Regions from separate parts of the Thermoanaerobacter sp. CM-CNRG TB177 genome, predicted to be linked through region 2. Evidence: riboswitches for the same ligand, from Rfam matches in the RefSeq annotation. Region 2 holds a riboswitch; each other region holds the start of a gene.
The links. Region 2 has a riboswitch for S-adenosylmethionine ahead of metK (methionine adenosyltransferase). Riboswitches for the same ligand answer to the same signal wherever they lie in the genome.
Positions count from the first base shown of each region.

Region 1: it holds a riboswitch for S-adenosylmethionine, as region 2 does, so the genes downstream of both, I4N53_RS09805 (homoserine dehydrogenase) here and metK (methionine adenosyltransferase) in region 2, are expected to answer to the same signal.
Region 3: it holds a riboswitch for S-adenosylmethionine, as region 2 does, so the genes downstream of both, I4N53_RS07855 (methionine ABC transporter ATP-binding protein) here and metK (methionine adenosyltransferase) in region 2, are expected to answer to the same signal.

Region 1 is NZ_JAFCAC010000077.1:3,498-9,489, reverse strand. It holds gene I4N53_RS09810 (homocysteine synthase) at 1-580, opposite strand, end outside; gene I4N53_RS09805 (homoserine dehydrogenase) at 609-1,898, opposite strand; SAM riboswitch class I at 1,966-2,077, opposite strand; gene I4N53_RS09800 (M20 family metallopeptidase) at 2,214-3,392, opposite strand; gene I4N53_RS09795 (response regulator) at 3,463-4,524, opposite strand; gene I4N53_RS09790 (response regulator) at 4,589-5,710, opposite strand; gene I4N53_RS09785 (tetratricopeptide repeat protein) at 5,747-5,992, opposite strand, start outside.
Region 2 is NZ_JAFCAC010000042.1:59,425-65,416, reverse strand. It holds gene I4N53_RS02965 (ComF family protein) at 1-411, opposite strand, end outside; gene I4N53_RS02960 (ATP-dependent RecD-like DNA helicase) at 510-2,717, opposite strand; gene metK (methionine adenosyltransferase) at 2,917-4,104, opposite strand; SAM riboswitch class I at 4,165-4,269, opposite strand; gene thiF (sulfur carrier protein ThiS adenylyltransferase ThiF) at 4,403-5,008, opposite strand; gene I4N53_RS02945 (TIGR00269 family protein) at 5,232-5,992, opposite strand, start outside.
Region 3 is NZ_JAFCAC010000065.1:51,040-57,031, reverse strand. It holds gene I4N53_RS07860 (methionine ABC transporter permease) at 1-194, opposite strand, end outside; gene I4N53_RS07855 (methionine ABC transporter ATP-binding protein) at 187-1,221, opposite strand; SAM riboswitch class I at 1,292-1,414, opposite strand; gene thpR (RNA 2',3'-cyclic phosphodiesterase) at 1,778-2,326, shown strand; gene I4N53_RS07845 (NFACT family protein) at 2,351-4,063, opposite strand; gene I4N53_RS07840 (Chromate resistance protein ChrB) at 4,262-4,789, shown strand; gene I4N53_RS07835 (MFS transporter) at 4,805-5,935, shown strand.

The sequences.
Region 1 (5,992 bases), on a different contig from region 2:
GTCGGGCAAGGTAAGGAGTTGCAAAAGTATTATCTACAATTAGAGGAATTCCTGCAGTGTGGGCAATTTCTGCTATTTTTTCAATGTCAGCCACGTCAATCTTTGGATTTCCAATAGTTTCAACGTATAATGCTTTTGTCTTATCTGTTATTTGACTTTTAAAGTTCTCAGGATTTTTAGGGTCTACAAATTTAAAATTTATACCAAACTTTTTCAAAGTAGTCGCAAAAAGATTATAAGTCCCTCCATAAAGATTGGTAGAAGATACAATCTCGTCTCCTACTCCTGCGATATTAGTAACCGCCAGCGTTATAGCTGCTTGACCTGAGGATACAGCAAGGGCACCTACCCCACCTTCTAATGCAGCCATTCTTTTTTCAAAAACGTCAACAGTAGGGTTCATCATTCGAGAATATATATATCCTTCTTCTTTTAAGGCAAAAAGGTCTGCAGCATGTTGAGTACTTTTAAAAGCATAGGAAGAAGTTTGAAATATTGGAAGGGCTACGGCACCTGTAGCTGGATCAGGCTCCCAACCTTCATGGATTGCTAAAGTTGAAAAACCATATTTTTTAGCCATATTTTTTAACTCCTTTCACAAAAATTTTTTAAATTACTTCAACAAAATCCTCAAATTCACTTAACTTTAATTCTTCTATTATATTCTCTTGTAAAACTTTAAAAAAAGCTTTTATTTCGGTTATTTCTTCTAATTTTTCTATTAATTCCTCTACATTTTTCTTTGTCTTCACAATAGCTGCAAACGTACCATTTTCAGAGGAAGATTCCACAATTGATACCCTTTGTTCTTTTAAAAACTTTAAAACTTTTTTCAAACCTAAAATATCTTCTTTGTAAAGTTTAAGCCTTATATAAAAAGTATCTGTAAAACTTCCCTGACGAATTGGAAGTAAGTTTATCCTCAAATTATCCTTGATATCATAGTTTAACAATATATCAATTAAATCAGCCACTACAGCATCCCCTGTAGGAAGTTCTCCAGCACCTTTTCCTACAAAAACATATTCACCAAAACTATCCCCTCTAAGTATGATAGCATTATTTACGTCGTTTACCCTTGACAAAATATTATTTTCTTCGACTAAAACTGGTTCCACTCCTGCAAAGATACCATCTTTGACTTTTTTGCACCAGGAAAACAATTTTATTTTATATCCCCATTTATTGCTGTAATTTAAATCTTGAGTCGTGATTTCGTCTATTCCTTTTCTAGGTATGGAATTTATTGGCACATTTATATTGAACACTTTCCTCATTAATATAACAAGTTTATAAAGGGCATCAAAACCTTTTACATCATAATCGGGGTTTGCCTCTGCATATCCTAATTGCTGGGCTTCTTTAAGTGCTTCTTCATAACTTCTACCTTCAGTAGTCATTTTGGTGAGAATATAATTAGTAGTGCCATTTACTATACCGCCCACAAAATCTATTTCATCTGTGATTTTTAATCTATCAATTTGATGCAATATAGGTATAGCTCCACCTACACTTGCCTCACATTTTAGAAATACTCTATTTTTTTCTGCTATTTCATTTAATTCTTCTCCATATTGGGCTATTAATTCTTTATTTGCAGTAATTACATGTTTTCCTGAAAACAAAGCCTCTTTAACATATTCGTAAGCCGGATAAATACCACCTATTGCTTCAATAACAATTTTTATCTCTTTGTCTTTTAAAATTTCTTCAGCATTTTGAGTAAGTAGTCCTTCCACCTTCACTTTCCTGGGCTTATTGAGATTTTTCACGAGTATCTTTTTTATCTCAGGATAAACGCCTGTGCTCTCCTTTATATGACCTCCTCTTGAAGTTATCAATTTATATACTCCTGTCCCTACTGTCCCAAGTCCCAATAATCCAATTTTTACTGTCATATCACACCTCCAAGCAAATTTTTAGGCCCTCTTCGAAATGAGAAGAGGGCCTAATAATCCGCCACTCCTCTCATCTCTCAGGTTAGAATAATCTAACCTGCAGGATTTGGCACCAGACGCATATAAATGCCGGTTGCCGGGTTTCATCGGGCCAGTCCCTCCACCACTCTTGATAAGAGGTTTGCGTGTAATATATTCAATTTTGCATGTTGTAATCTATGTTATCACTTTGAAACTGTAAAGTCAAGAACTTTTTTTGTACTCTTTATTAAATTTTTTCAAAATTTTAATATACCTCTCTTCCTAAGCATTTTCCTATTTGTGTCGCAAGACGGTTTCTTCAAACTCTTCTTTTATCTTTTTTAGTAATTCCTCTCTTGTCATTATATCTAGCGCAGTCATAGCCAGAACTTTGGCTGAAAGTACGGCTGTCTCTTTACCTCTGGTCGAACCTGCGGCTTTCAAAAATTCCAGGCTATGAGGTACTACGTCCTTTTCAGCTATGGCTATGTGGGGATGGATAGAAGGCACGACTTGGCTTACATTTCCCATGTCCGTTGAACCGATGCCTTCTTCTTCGTCACTTATATCGTGATAGCCCAATTCTTTTAAATTAGCTTTAAATACCTCAGCCATAGTTTTATTAGTTACTAGGTTGTCAAAACCAAGTTCAAAATTTCTATATGAAAGCTTTGCTCCAGTTGACAACTCAGCACCCTTGGCACAGGCTATAACTTTCTCCTTTACTTCAAGCATATATTTTTTTTCCTTCGCCCTCACGTAAAAGCGGGCGACAGCTCTTTCGGGAATGATATTGGGAGTATGACCCCCTTCGACAATTATCCCATGGATTCTCGCATCAGGTCTCAGTTGCTGCCTTAAGGCATTGATGCCGTTAAAAAGAAGGATGACCGCATCCAGAGCGTTTATGCCCAGGTGAGGTGAGGCGGCAGCATGGGCTGCTTTACCTGTGTATGTAAACTCCAGGGCTTCCATGGCAAGAGAAGTTGTATATATAGTAGTCCTATTGCCAGGATGTACCATCATGGCCGCGTCCATATCATTGAAAATACCTCTTTCTACCAATAGCACCTTCGCACCATCGGTTTCTTCTGCAGGAGATCCTACTAGTATCACTTCGCCGGAAAGCTCTTCAGCCAACGCTCCTAAAGCCACCGCGGCTCCGAAACTTGCAGCTGCAATAAGGTTATGTCCACAAGCATGACCTATTTTCGGAAGAGCATCATATTCAGCTAGAAAGGCTATTTTGGGACCGGGTTTTTGGCCTTTTTTTCTTGCTAAAAAAGCAGTTGGCAGTCCTTCGACTTCATTTACTAAAAAACCATAAGCACTTATTTTTTCCCTCAACAGTTTTGAAGCTTTAAATTCTTGATTTCCAAGCTCTGGATTTTTATATATCTCATCGGCGACTTCAAAAATTTCCTCCTTAATCCTCTCGATAAAAGAAATGACTTTCTCTTTCAATCCTTCCATATCTGTAGCCACTCTCCTAATCTAAAAAAATTTATTCATATGATCCTTACGCAGTTTTTCAAAATTATCTTTATCCATCGATATGGCCCTTTTCATAGTTATTGGAACGGTATTTCAGCTCTATAAAAAAGCTTTCATTAAGATCTTGTATGGACATACTACAGTCTATTGTCTGACAAACAGCATTCAAAAATGATAAGAATTCGCTTTCAGTCAAAACACTCCTATAATCAGTTTTAAGATTATGACCTTCTTTGTTAACCGATATTATAATGATTAGAATGCTATGCTCTAAATTGATAGACAAGTCCAAAACGGTTTCTTTGACATATTGTAGTAAATACTTGACTAATGAAGACACAATATAAAATATCAGTATATAGTTTCCTCTAGGCCTAGCAGAACTATCATCGCTTACTTTGATATTTATCCAATCATTCAGTTTCCTGTTATGCAACCAGTTCTTTAAATCTGCTTCAAGTTTTTTCGGTTCACAATCCACAATGCTTGTCGGTAATGTTTTCAGGTATTCGAGGTACAAATCCTCAATTACTTGAATTGCATCCAACATATCGGAATTACCGGCCAGTCCGCTTTTTTGTTTTAGAATAGCAAATACAAATTTGCTTATTTCCCTTATACTATCTAAATCCATTTTATTTTGCTTAAGCTTTTCATTTGTTGATTTCAGGATATTCTGATATAATATATTTCTTTTTTCAAGCGCTTCCTTAAGCATCTCCTTTTCCCGCTCAAGATTGTAATATTCTATTGCCTGTCTTATTATAACTTTAAATTCTTCCTCCAATTTCCACGGTTTTGTAATAAATTTGAAAATATCGACTTGGTTTATTGCAGCCAATATCTGAGGCAGCTGGGTATAACCCGACAATACAATTTTAACTGTCTTTGGGTACTTTTCCTTGACAATTTTTAAAAGCTGCAGACCATCCATTCCGGGCATTCTCATATCCGTAACTATGACACTTATTTCATTTTCTTCCATTATTGCAAGGGCTTCCTCTGCACTCATAGCAAAAAAGGATGTATAATCCTCGTCAATAAGTCCCCTCTTTAGTGAATTGAGTATCTCTTTGTCATCATCCACAAACAAAACTGAATTGCCCTTCATATATAGCTCCCTCCAACACTGTATTTTTAAGAAAAATTGCAGTTTCCCGGCAGCATTAAATACCTTAATGAATTTCGTCAACTACTTTATCGCAGTCTTCCTTGCAGATACCAAGAAAATCAAATGCACCTGCGTCTAAATCAATTTCTAAATTTTCCCCTAAATATCTTCCTGCATAATAGTCCGCAATATGTACCACAGACACTATTTCCCTGTATATCACCCTACTGTCTGATGGAGAATGGTGGAATAGTGCCGATTCTATAACAGGATACGTAAAGTCAAGATGGTCTAATATATACCCTCCGATTTCTTGGTGTAAGGTCTGCATATTTGCTTTCACTTCATCATTATCATCTGTAAATATAGACAAAACAGCATATCTTCCAATATCATGAAGCAATCCTGCAATTAAATATATATCGCTTAAATTCTTCTTTAACAGGCGCCTATAAATTAAATCCGTTATCCTGTTAGTAAGCGTTGCATGCTTAATCAAAAGCTCTTTGTTTACGCTCGGGTTAATTTTGTTGATATATCCAAATATTACGGCAGCTAAAATAATATTCTTTATATTAAACTCACCTAAGCGACCGGTGGCTTCCTCTATTGAGCCAACCTGTGCTTCCCAAAAAGAAGAATTCACAATATCTAATGTATCCCTTTCCAGCCTTTTATCTTCAGCTACTTTTTTTAGTGCTTTTTGAGTATCTCTTACTTGTTCTAGCGCAAAACTTAAACCCTCATAAAGACCTTTTTCTCTTAAAGTACCAATGATTGAGCTTATACCTTTCAGCGTTTCCTCACTATTGAGTATCTCTCTTGCCCCTATTACCTGTTCGATTGTCCGAATAAAATTCTCATTGTCCCAAGGCTTAAACATGTACAATTTTGCTAAATTATTCTGTAAAGCGTCATTAAACAGTTTTTCCTCCGCGTAGCCGCTCAAAATGAGCCTTATAGTAGAAGGATACTTTTGTTTCACTCTTTTCAACAGTTCATACCCATCCATTGTAGGCATCTTCATATCGACCACTATTACGTCAACTTTTGTATTATCCAATATTTTAAGCGCTTCTTCTCCGCTATCTGCTGTATAAACACAATAATCACTATCAAGGTATAATCTTCTAATTGCTTTTAATATTTGCTTCTCATCATCTACAAACAATAACGTCTTACTCATTCTATACCCCACCCAAAAGCAAATCTACAACATCCATCAATTAGAATAGTTACTTTGCTGGATGATTTGTGTCCATCTGCATTTGTCAATCCTGCCTATTGCTTTTCTCGCCTCTTCCAGATCCTGTCTCGCTTCTTCATACCGTTTCAAAACGTAAAAAAGTGAATGCCTTCTGTAAAACCCTTTGGCCGCCTCATAGTCAGACTCTAACTGTAAAGCAAGTTGTATGGATTCTTCATACATTTGTAAAGCTTCAGCATAGTCTCCCATATTCGCCAATAT
Region 2 (5,992 bases):
TGCCAAAAGTTCTGACTGATTATAACCTCTTTCATCAAGTCTAACTTTGTGAAGAGGGACAGGTACTATAACATCTATAGGCCAGTTCATTTTTTTAACTGCATCAGCCATATAGTCTGCAAAAAAAGGTGCTAATTCTCTCTTTTTGAAATATTTAAACTGCCCTATTAAGTCTTTTACAACACCATCGTATTCAAAAGGACTTATATTTTGTTTAAATTCATGTCCATGTTCTAAACAATCAAGGCATGTTCCTTCATAGTCTATTGGCTTACCACATATATTACACCTATCGTCCTCAATAAATTTTAATGCGGTTTTGCATTTGTCACATAAATACCCCGTTTTTATAGCAGCTTTACAAATAATACAGGTTGTTTTTGGTGGAAATAAAAGGTCTAAAAAAATCATCTTTATTGCCCCTTACCGCAATTGCTTTTCTTTTATTTTTTATATCGACATTATTAAATTAAAATTAATTAAAAAATTATCATTTTACAGTAAATTTTCTAGTTTACATACAAAAGCGTTTTTTTAAGTCTTGAAAGAAGCCCTGAATATCTTTTTGAAATTCTATTGTTGTCAATCATAAATTTCAAATATTTCTCTTGCCCTACCAAAATAACCAATTTCCTTGCCCTTGTAACAGCAGTATACAAAAGATTTCTTGTAAGTAACATAGGGGGGCCATAAGTAATTGGCATTATGACAACAGGAAATTCACTGCCTTGGCTTTTGTGGACTGTTATGGCATAAGACAAATTTAGTTCGTCCAAATCAGAAAAGTCATAAGTAACAAATTTTTCGTCATCAAAATACACAGTCAATTCCTGTAATTCTTCGTCTATTGATTGAATTATTCCTATATCTCCGTTAAACACTCCTTCCCCTTCTTCATCGCCTTTTTTCCATTTTATCTTGTAGTTATTTTTTATCTGCATCACTTTATCCCCCACCCTGAAGACAAATTCCTTCATTGTTTTTTCTGGTTTAGTTTTGTCGTGGGGATTTAATGCTTTTTGCAGTTCTAAATTTAAATTATGAACACCAATTATCCCTTTTCTCATAGGAGTGAGTACTTGAATATCATTAATAGGATGAAACCCATAAGCTTTAGGAAGTCGGTTTATGACAAGCTCCAATATAGTCTTTAATATATCCTCTTGTGTGTTGGCATTTATAAAAAAGAAATCACTATTTTTATCGTTATAGGTTGGATATTCTCCATTATTTATCTTGTGAGCATTTACTACTATCAAACTTTGCTTTTGCTGTCTAAAAATTTCTTTTAAACGTATCACTTTTACTATTCCACTGTCTATTATATCTCTTAGGACATTTCCGGCTCCAACAGATGGAAGCTGATCAGCATCCCCTACTAAAATCAGTTTTGCCCCTATAGGTAGGGCTTTTAATAAAGCATTCATAAGCAATATATCTACCATTGAAGCTTCGTCAACTATTATAACGTCGTATTTTAATGGGTCTTTTTCATTTTTGTTAAAGCCCTTCCCTTCTTCCTCCGAATAAGTATATTCTAAAAGCCTATGAATAGTCTTCGCCTCTTTTCCAGTAGCTTCCGTTATCCTTTTTGCGGCTCTTCCTGTTGGGGCTGCAAGAGCCACTTTTTTACCAGCTTTTTCAAAAATACGTATTATACAATTTATTATCGTAGTCTTTCCTGTGCCTGGTCCTCCCGTTATGACAACAACAGAATTTTTAACAGCTTCTTCTACAGCCAATTTTTGATTTTCTGCTAACAAAATACCTGTTTCTTTTTCAAAATTTCTAATTTCTTTTTGGACATCTATGCCTAAATCTTCATTTTCCATTAGTGTCATGTTAAACAATCTCTCTGCTGTGTGTAATTCAGCTATATAGTAAGGTATATAGTAAATTCCTACAGTATCATCTTCAAAAGTTTCAATATGTATTTTTTCATTTTGTACTAAAAGCACAAAAGAATCCTCTACTTCTTCTTCGCTCACTTCTAACAAACTTGCTGCTTCTTTTTTTAACAATTCTTTCGGCACATAGGTGTGACCATTTGCCGCATACTGCATCAAAACATATCGAGTACCAGAAGATATGCGATATAGAGAATGAGGGTCAACTCCTAGGCTCTCTGCTATTTTGTCTGCAGTTTTAAATCCTATTCCAAATATATCGTCAGCCAATCTGTAAGGGTTTTGCTTAATAATTTCAATCGCGTTGTTTCCGTATTCTTTATAAATCTTTATAGCCATTGCAGTAGAAATACCGTACCCCTGCAAAAACACCATCACTTCTTTTACGCCCTTTTGCATTTCATAAGCTTCACAAATTCTTTTTATCTTCTCATCGCTTAGACCTTTTATTTCTTTTAATCTTTCTGGTGCAGTTTCAATTATATTTAAAGAATCAACGCCAAATTTTTTTACAATTTTTCTTGCTGTAACAGGCCCTATTCCAGGAATTAAGCCAGAAGATAAAAACTTTTCTATTCCTTCCAAAGTGGTAGGAGCCAAAGTTTGATAATTTAAAACCTTAATTTGCTCACCGTAATCAGGATGTTCTATCCATTCACCTTCAATTTTAATTCTCTCTCCAATGTTTACAAAAGGCATATAACCTACAGCAGTGACTACTAAACCTTGGGTACTTAATTCTAAAACCGTATAACCATTTTGTTCATTTCTAAAAATTATTTCTTCAACTACACCCTCTATGTCAATCATAGCCGATTCTCCTGTTTTAATTCTTTTCTTTATTTAATTTTACCTTATATTTAAAGCAAATTAAAGCCAATTCATTTCTTTTTTTCAATTTTTGTGGTATAATTAAGGTAGCGAAGCGTTTACAAAACATAAATTCTATGGCATTTAAAAAAGATATATAAAAAATGCCAGAAGCCCGGGTTTACCCGGGCTTTCAAATTTACATTCCTGCCAATTTTCTTAATATATCTACTTTGTCTGTTTTCTCCCATGGGAGGTCTAAGTCGTGTCTTCCAAAGTGGCCATAAGCTGCAACTTGTCTATAAATAGGTCTTCTTAAATCTAAATCCCTAATTATAGCTGCAGGTCTTAAATCAAAAACTTGTTTTACAATTTCCGAAATCTTTTCATCTGATATTTTACCTGTGCCAAAAGTATCAATACCTATTTCAAGAGGTGTAGCAACACCTATCGCATAAGCTAATTGCACTTCACACTTCTTAGCAAGTCCTGCTGCCACAATATTTTTTGCCACATATCTTGCAGCATAACTTGCAGATCTATCAACTTTTGTAGGGTCTTTACCAGAAAAAGCTCCGCCCCCGTGCCTTGCATATCCGCCATAGGTGTCTACAATAATTTTTCTTCCTGTAAGTCCGCTATCACCTTGAGGTCCACCAATTACAAACCTTCCTGTGGGATTTACAAAAATTTTAGTCTTATCATCTATCATATTTTCAGGAATTATAGGTTTTATTACATGTTCAATAATATCTCTTTCAATAGTATCGTGATCAATCTCAGGTGCATGTTGAGCTGATACTACAACAGAATCTACCCTCACAGGCCTGTCATCTTCATACTCTACTGTTACTTGTGTTTTACCATCTGGTCTTAAATAGCTTAATGTCCCGTTCTTTCTAACTTCGGCAAGTCTTCTCGCAAGCTTGTGAGCCAGCATTATAGGCATAGGCATAAGTTCTTCTGTTTCATCACAAGCAAAGCCAAACATTAAACCTTGATCTCCAGCACCAATAGCTTCAATTTCTGAATCTGAAAGTTCTCCTCTTTTAGCCTCTAAGGCCTTGTCCACACCAAGGGCAATATCCGGAGATTGCTCATCAATAGAAGTGATAACTGCACAAGTATCAGCGTCAAAGCCGTATTTTGCTCTTGTGTAACCGATCTCTTCTATTACCTTTCTTACTACTTTCGGTATATCTACATAACATTCTGTGGTAATCTCACCCATTACTAAAACTAAGCCAGTAGTTACAGCAGTTTCACAAGCAACTCTGGCATACGGATCTTTTTTCAAAATTTCGTCTAATATTGCGTCCGAAATCTGGTCGCAAATTTTATCAGGATGCCCCTCAGTAACCGATTCAGATGTAAACAGTTTACGCATTTTATCTCTTTATTCCTCCTTAAAAGCAAAATAAAACCCCTTCCAAAAGAAGAGGCAAAACCCTCATCTTTCAGAAGCATGCTTCTGAGAGAATTAGCACCTTGTCCTATAGGACAGGTTGCTGGGTTTCATCGGGCTCTTTCCCTCCACCTCTCTTGATAAGAGCGTGTTATTAAATTTTCTGATGTCTACTATAACACACTTTATCTATTATGTCAAATATTTTTATAATAAAGGTGTCAAAAATCTATAGCATGTTAGGTTAGTTTTTCTCAGAAATAAAATTCTTGACAATATTTTATTCAAGCTCACTCACTATCCTTAATACTTCATCTGCCTGCATTGCAGCAACCGCTATGACCTTGGGTGCAAAAGGTTTTTTGTCATTAATTGATGTCACAAAATCGCCTATAATTGCAAAGTCCTTGCCACGCTTTATTTTAATATTTTCGCAGTCGCCAAACCCCGCAACCCCTGAGGCTAAAACCACTTTCTTACTATGCTCATGTGCTTTTCGAAAAATCAGTGTTTTTGTAAGCTCATTGTCAACAGCTTCAACAATTATATCATGTTGTAAGATTAGCTCATCTAGGTTCGATTCATCAATCTTTATGTTTTTAGCTTTTACATTCACAGATGGGTTTATTTTAGAAAGAATATCTTTAAGTGCTGACACCTTTTCTTCTCCCACTTGATAGAAAAAGTAGTTTTGCCTGTTGAGGTTTAAAATGTCTACCTTGTCAAAATCAACTATTGTGAGGTTTTTAATACCGCTTCTTACAAGCATTACTGCAATATTTGAACCAAGCCCACCACAACCAATGATAAGAATTTTCACTTTTGAAAGTTTTTCAAGCATTTTTTCATCAAAATAGTTTTTAAGCATCATGTCAAATAAGTTCATGCATTTTCACACCCCTTACCCAGTTTGTAACTTCAACTGTGAGTCCTTAAAATCTAATCGCAACTTTGGCAGACTTTAATCAAAAATCAATTCTGCCAACTTTCAGTGTGAAATTCTAAAAATTGTAAAAAATCTGTGGTATCTTTCTTTGGGCGCTTGCATGGGAAAAGGGCTGGACTTTTCGGATTTTTAAAGCTACCAGCCCTTTTTGATTCTAAGTCTACTATTGCTGGTTACAAATTCTCACAAATCTACAAAATGAGCACTCCTCAGTTGTTGTGACCTGACCGCAATTTTTACATTCTTTTAGCTCAAGCCTTTCTCTAACGTCCTGAAAATGCTTTTTGCCCTTTTCAAGGAAGCCACTTAAAAACCTTTGTTTTGTGCCAGGGCTTTCCTCTTCAAGTTTGTTTAGCACTTCTTTATAGAGAATTGAACGTGCCCCAACAGAATGAGGACACTCTTCATGCAAAAATTCAATCTTATTCAAAAGCACATAGTACATGTTTTCTCTCTCTGTTAAAGTATAAAGCGGCTTTACTTTCTTTATAAGTTTTGGATGAGTTTGAGGTAGCACTGGCCCTTGTCTTGCAAGGTACCCTTCTTCCCAGTTCAAGACATTGCCAAAAAGTGTTGCCGCCTCGTCGTCCAAATTGTGACCTGTTGCAACAGCTGAAAAACCTCCGTCATATGCCACTTTGTTGAACAAATATCTTTTAATTGACCCGCATACAGAGCAAGGGCTCCGTCTCAAAGTTTTTGAAAGCTTATATATATCAAGCCCAAACTCTTTTTTGATGTCTTTTACAATAAGTGGAAGGTTATTCTCCTTTGCAAATTTCTCAACAACCTCTTGCGACCTGTTTGAATATTCTCCAATTCCAAGATTTATATACATCGCAACCACATTGTAGCCTTCCTTAACTAAAATGTCCCAAAGAGCCATGCTGTCTTTACCACCAGAGACTACTGCTAAAACCTTTT
Region 3 (5,992 bases), on a different contig from region 2:
ACAGAGCGAAAAATATTTACAATAGTGCCTAGTATTTTGTTTAAAAGTTCGTTTTGCAGTATCTGATTCCTGTCGGTTACCATCAGCAGGATTCCGAGGGGTACCCCGAAAATCGTTGCTATGAACGTTGATACCACTACCATGTATATAGTTTGCCACGTTCCGACCAGCAATAAGTTTATAGTTTCAGACATTTTCAATCACCTCCACATCGAGTCCCAGCTTTTTTAGATATTCCAGGGCATCATCTGTTCGATTGTTTTTTCCTCGGAGTTCAACCACGAGAGTACCGTAGGGAGTGCCTTGGATGTGGTCAATGTTTCCGTAAAGTATGTTGGTGTCAACGTCAAATTTTCTTACAATATTGGATATAATGGGCTTTGCTGTAATTTCTCCCAAAAAGCCAATTTTAACAATCTTGCCTTCCAAGTACCCGTGAGACAGATTTTTAATCCTATCTTTTAGTTCTTTAGGAATTTCTGATAAAGTTATAGATTTCAAAAAATTGCGAGCGGTTTCTGTCTGAGGTTTTTTAAATATTTCGAGAAGAGGACCCTGTTCCACCACACGGCTTTTTTCAATGACTGCCACTTTGTTACAAATTTGTTTAATGACATTCATTTCGTGAGTTATCAGCACTATGGTAATTCCCAGCTGCCTATTGATATCCTTTAAAAGGTTCAAAATAGAAAGAGTTGTTTCCGGGTCCAGTGCTGAAGTTGGTTCATCACACAGCAGAACCTTTGGATCATTTGCTAAGGCTCGTGCTATGCCTACCCGCTGTTTTTGACCGCCTGAAAGCTGAGAAGGATAGTTGTCAGACTTGTCGGAAAGCCCTACTAGCTCCAGAAGATTATCTACTTTTTTATCGATTGTCCTTTTGTCCAGGCCGGCAATTTCTAAAGGGAAAGCTACATTGCCTCTGACAGTTCTGGATGATAACAGATTAAAATGCTGGAATATCATGCCTATTTTTTTCCGCATTTCTTTTAATTCAGAGGGAGAAAGCCGAGTCATTTCAACACCATCTATTTCTATCGAGCCGGAAGTGGGCTTTTCAAGCATGTTTATGCAACGCAGAAGAGTACTTTTGCCTGCGCCGCTAAGGCCTATAATTCCAAAAATATCACCTTTTTCTATGTTGAGGTTGACATTTTCCAGCGCTTTGACATTTCCTGAACTTGAGTGGTAAATTTTTGTGAGATTTCTGATACGGATCAAAGAAAGCCCTCCTTTTCCAAAATAAAAATAAAAAACCCTCTTCTGACAGCGCGAAGAGGTTTTTGAAATCCTCTTATCTGCCAGAACTCAACGTTCTGCAGGAATTAGCACCGTGCAGCCGGAAGTATAAAACTTTCGGCCACCGGTTGCCGGGTTTCATCGGGCCAGTCCCTCCACCTGCTCTCGATAAGAGTTTTTATATTATTATTCACTTTAAACAATTTAATTAGAATATTAGCATTGTCCTGGACTTTTGTCAATAGGTCAAAAAATCATGGTGTAAGTGCAAATTTTTTGTAAAAATCAAAAATCAAAGAAAGAGATTGCCTCTTATGAACGATAATCTGAATAGCATTATACTACGATTTGAATTAGATTTCAATAATGATATAATGGAAATATTTAGACATATGCCAGAAGAATAAATTGTGAAAAAGAAAGTAGCAGTAGACCATTAGGATGGACTTTTTTCTGTTATTGTTTGTTATAATTTTAATAAGCACAACAAAAATTCCAATACAATTATTTCCAAGGAAATAGGCAAAGGAGGAGTAACATGAGGACATTTATTGGGATCGAGTTAGGTGAAAAAGCTACAGATGAATTATCGAGATTTCAGGAGGTACTGAAAAATTATACGATAAAAGGAAGATGGACTCATAAAGATAATTTCCATATAACTTTAAAGTTTTTAGGAGAAGTCGAGGCGGAAAGCATAACCGAAATAGAAGATGCTGTTAAAGTTGCTGCAAAAAGTATTAACCCCTTTTATATAAAATTTGATAAAGTAGGTTTTTTTAAAGGTAATAAAGACATGAGAGTATTGTGGGTAGGTACAGAAGAAAATCCTTTTCTTAATAAATTGCATGACAATATAGATGAGGAATTGCATAAAATTGGATTTAAAAAAGATGAGAGAAAATTTACTTCCCACATTACCATTGCCAGAGATATACGTTTAAACATTGGAATAGAAGAAGTAAATAATCTTTTTGAAAAACAAAAGAAAAATGATATTTTGGTCGATACAGTTTTTTTGTATGAGAGTGTTATACAAGAAAATAGAAGAAAATATATTCCTATATTTAGTGTGCCTTTAAGATAAGAAGTAAGATGCTTAAAAAGCATCTTACTCTGGATTTACATAAAGGGTTTTTTGGTTTGTGTATATTACAAAGCCCGGTTTTGCACCAGAAGGTTTTTTTACATATTTTTTTAAGGTATAATCAACGGGTACATTTGAAGAATGTTTCGCTTTGCTATATTTAGCGGCTAATTTTGCAGCTTCTATAAGTGTTGCTTCAGGAACTGGTTTGTTATTTGTCTTGATTATGACGTGGGACCCTGGTATGTCTTTTGTATGAAGCCATATATCGTTAGGATTTGCGAATTTTAACGTTAGATAATCGTTTTGAGTGTTATTTTTTCCTATATATATGTCAAACCCGTCTGAGGATACTACATGCAATGGTTGAGAAAGAGTTTGTCGTGATATTTTTTTCTTTTGTTGCTTATGTATATACCCTTGTTCAAATAGTTCATTTTTTATTTCTTCTATTTCTGATGGCAATGTACAGTTTTCCAGGTTCACTAATTGACCCTCTAAATAAGTTATTTCCTCGAGAGTATCGGATATTTGTTTTTCTATTATTTTATTGGCATTTTTTAACTTGCTGTATTTTTTAAAGTATCTTTGGGCATTTTCTGAAGGGGAATATTTTTTGTCAATGGGTATTTCAATTTCTTCGCCAGTGTAATAGTTTATAGTTTTCAAGTTTTCCATTCCTTTTTTTAGAAGGTGCATATTTGCTGTTATAAGTTCGCCGTAAAGTCTAAAAGTGTCAGCGTTTTTTGCTTCGTTTAATTCTTGTTGAAGTTTATCTAGTTTGTTATAAAGTTTTTCTAAATTGTTGTTGATGATTTTTCTTAAATCCGAGGACCTTGCTTGCAAATTTATTATATTTGCTTTTTCACTGAAAAATTTACAAGCAGCTTGGTTTACTGTAGGGAAATAAGTTTTTGTAATATATTGAGTCAAATCAACACAAGAAAAGTCAATAACTTCATTTTTCTGAAAAGCAATGCATGGTTTTAAATTTAAGCTTAAAACATCTTCATATATTTTTTTTATGTGTTGATATAGATTTTCGATTTGCTCATTTTCTAATGATTCTACAAATCTGTCAGATACATTACATCTAAAAGCAACTTCTCTTGCTAAAGTGGGACTAAATCCTTGCAAAATATCTACTAGAGTTTTTTCAATTTTTTTTGACTTGTAATTATTAACAGCTTCTTTAAAAGAAGGTAGCGAGAGATTATTTATATTTAACTTTTCCTGCAGTGGTGGGTAGACATATTGCCTCCCAGGTAGTACTTCTCTTACTTTACTCATATCGGAATATATTCTTTTTATGCTATCTATTATCGTTTGATTAGCTTTGTCAATTAATATGATATTGCTGTGTCTTCCCATTATTTCAATAATTAGAGTTTTAATTGTTTGATTTTCTAATTCGTCTTTTGTTTCTATATCAATTTTTACTATCCTGTCAAATTCTACTTGTTTTATATCTATTATCCTACCACCCTGAAGAAATTTTCTCAGAAGCATACAAAACATTGGAGGCTCAGCAGGATTTTCTTTATTTTCTTCTGTAAGATATATTCTTGGATAATTTGCATTAGCAGACAATAGCAGTTTATAGTTTTTGCCTTTGTTTCGTATTATAAAGATTAATTCTTCTTTTTCAGGTTGATATATTTTATCAATTCTTCCGCCAACAATTTCTTCTTTTAATTCTTTTGTTATCGCATGTAAAGTTATGCCGTCTAAAGCCATAGTTATAACCTCCAGATTTTATTGTATATAAAAAGTATACCATGAAATCGAAGGGTTTAATAGGGAAAAATTAATTGTATTGATTTTGGTTGTAACATTTGTTACAATAAAACAAGATGTAAAAATAGGAATTAAAGTTTAATTGCCGTAAGTAGAAAATTGAAAAGCAAGAGAAAGAAAGATAGAGGAGGTGGAAAGTTGAAGTGGTTACTTTTTGTGTATAAGGTCCCAAGTGATTCGTCAACAGCTAGGGTTACTATATGGAGAAGAATAAAAAAAATTGGTGCTTTGTATTTACAACAGTCTGTATGTATTGTGCCTTACATGGAAAGGTTTTTAAAAGAAATAGAGAAGTTAAAGTACGAAATTAAAGGTTTTGGAGGAGATTTTAAAGCCTTTGAAGTAGTGGCCCTTGATAAAGAAATAGAGAAAGATGTGGTAAAACAATTTAATCATCAAAGAATGGAAGAATATAGTGAAATAAAGGAACAATGTGAAGAGTTTTTTAAAGAGATTGAAAAAGAGATAGCGAGAAAAAATTTTACTTTTGCAGAATTAGAAGAAAATGAAGATGAGCTGAATAAGTTATATAAGTGGTTTGAAAAAGTAGCCCAAAGAGATGTGTTTGAGTGTGAAATGAAAAAAGAGGTTAAGGATTTATTAGAAAAAGCCAGTCGAGACTTTGAATATTTTGCTTCATTGGTTTATGAAAATAATAAAGAGTGAAGGGAGGCATTTTAATTGTTAAATGTAATTATTTTGGGGTTGACAAGTCTTCTTACAGATATATCTACTGAAATGGTATATCCTCTGATTCCACTTTTTCTCACTTCTCAACTTGGGGCAAGCCCTACAATAGTAGGTATCATTGAAGGGTTTGCAGAAAGTTTAGCTAGTATACTTAAGGTTTTTTCAGGATACATATCTGATAAAGTAGGTAAAAGAAAGCCTTTAGCTATAGCTGGATATTCTTTTTCTACTATAGGAAAAATGTTTTTGTATTTTGCTACTTCGTGGGGATGGGTGTTTTTAGGTAGAACCAGTGACAGATTTGGAAAAGGAATACGGACAGCCCCAAGAGATGCTTTGATTGCTGAAGCTGTAGATAAAGAAAACATTGGAAGAGCATATGGACTTCATAGAGCATTGGATACTTTAGGTGCGACGATTGGAATTGCTTTGGCGTATTATTTTTTGACTTTTTATAGAGGAGATTATAAAGCGGTTTTTATGTATTCTCTGATACCAGCTTTTTTAGGAGTTTTTGTGCTGTTTTTTGCTAAGGAAAGCACAGTAAAACGTGAACTTTCAAAAAAGCTTTCATTTTCTTGGAGAAGTCTTGATAGACGCCTTCAAATGTTTTTAATAGTTATTTTAATTTTTGCCTTAGGTAATTCTTCTAATCAGTTTTTGCTTTTAAGGGCGAAAAATGTGGGATTTAGCGAGTCAGATGTTATACTTTTGTATTTGGTGTACAACATAGTTTATATGATTTTTTCGTATCCTATGGGAAGGTTGTCTGATAAAATAGGGAGAAAGAAACTTCTCATTATCGGTTATTTCCTTTACGGAATAGTGTATTTGGGATTTGCTGTTTTTGGCTTTAAAAGTGCTATGTGGATATTATTTTCTGTTTACGGCTTGTACATAGCCTTGACTGAAGGGGTTGAAAAAGCTTTAGTTGCGGAAATTTCTCCATCCCATTTAAAAGCTACAGTCATAGGGCTTCATGCTACTTTTACAGGTATTGGACTTTTACCGGCGTCTTTTATAGCGGGAATACTTTGGGATACATTGGGAGTAACTGCACCTTTTTATTTTGGCGGAATTATGGGAGTTTTGGCTGCTATTGGCCTTATGATCGTTTTATGATTGTTTTCCTCACATTTTCTTAAAATATCTAACCAAATTAGCCTTTTTTGTGTTATA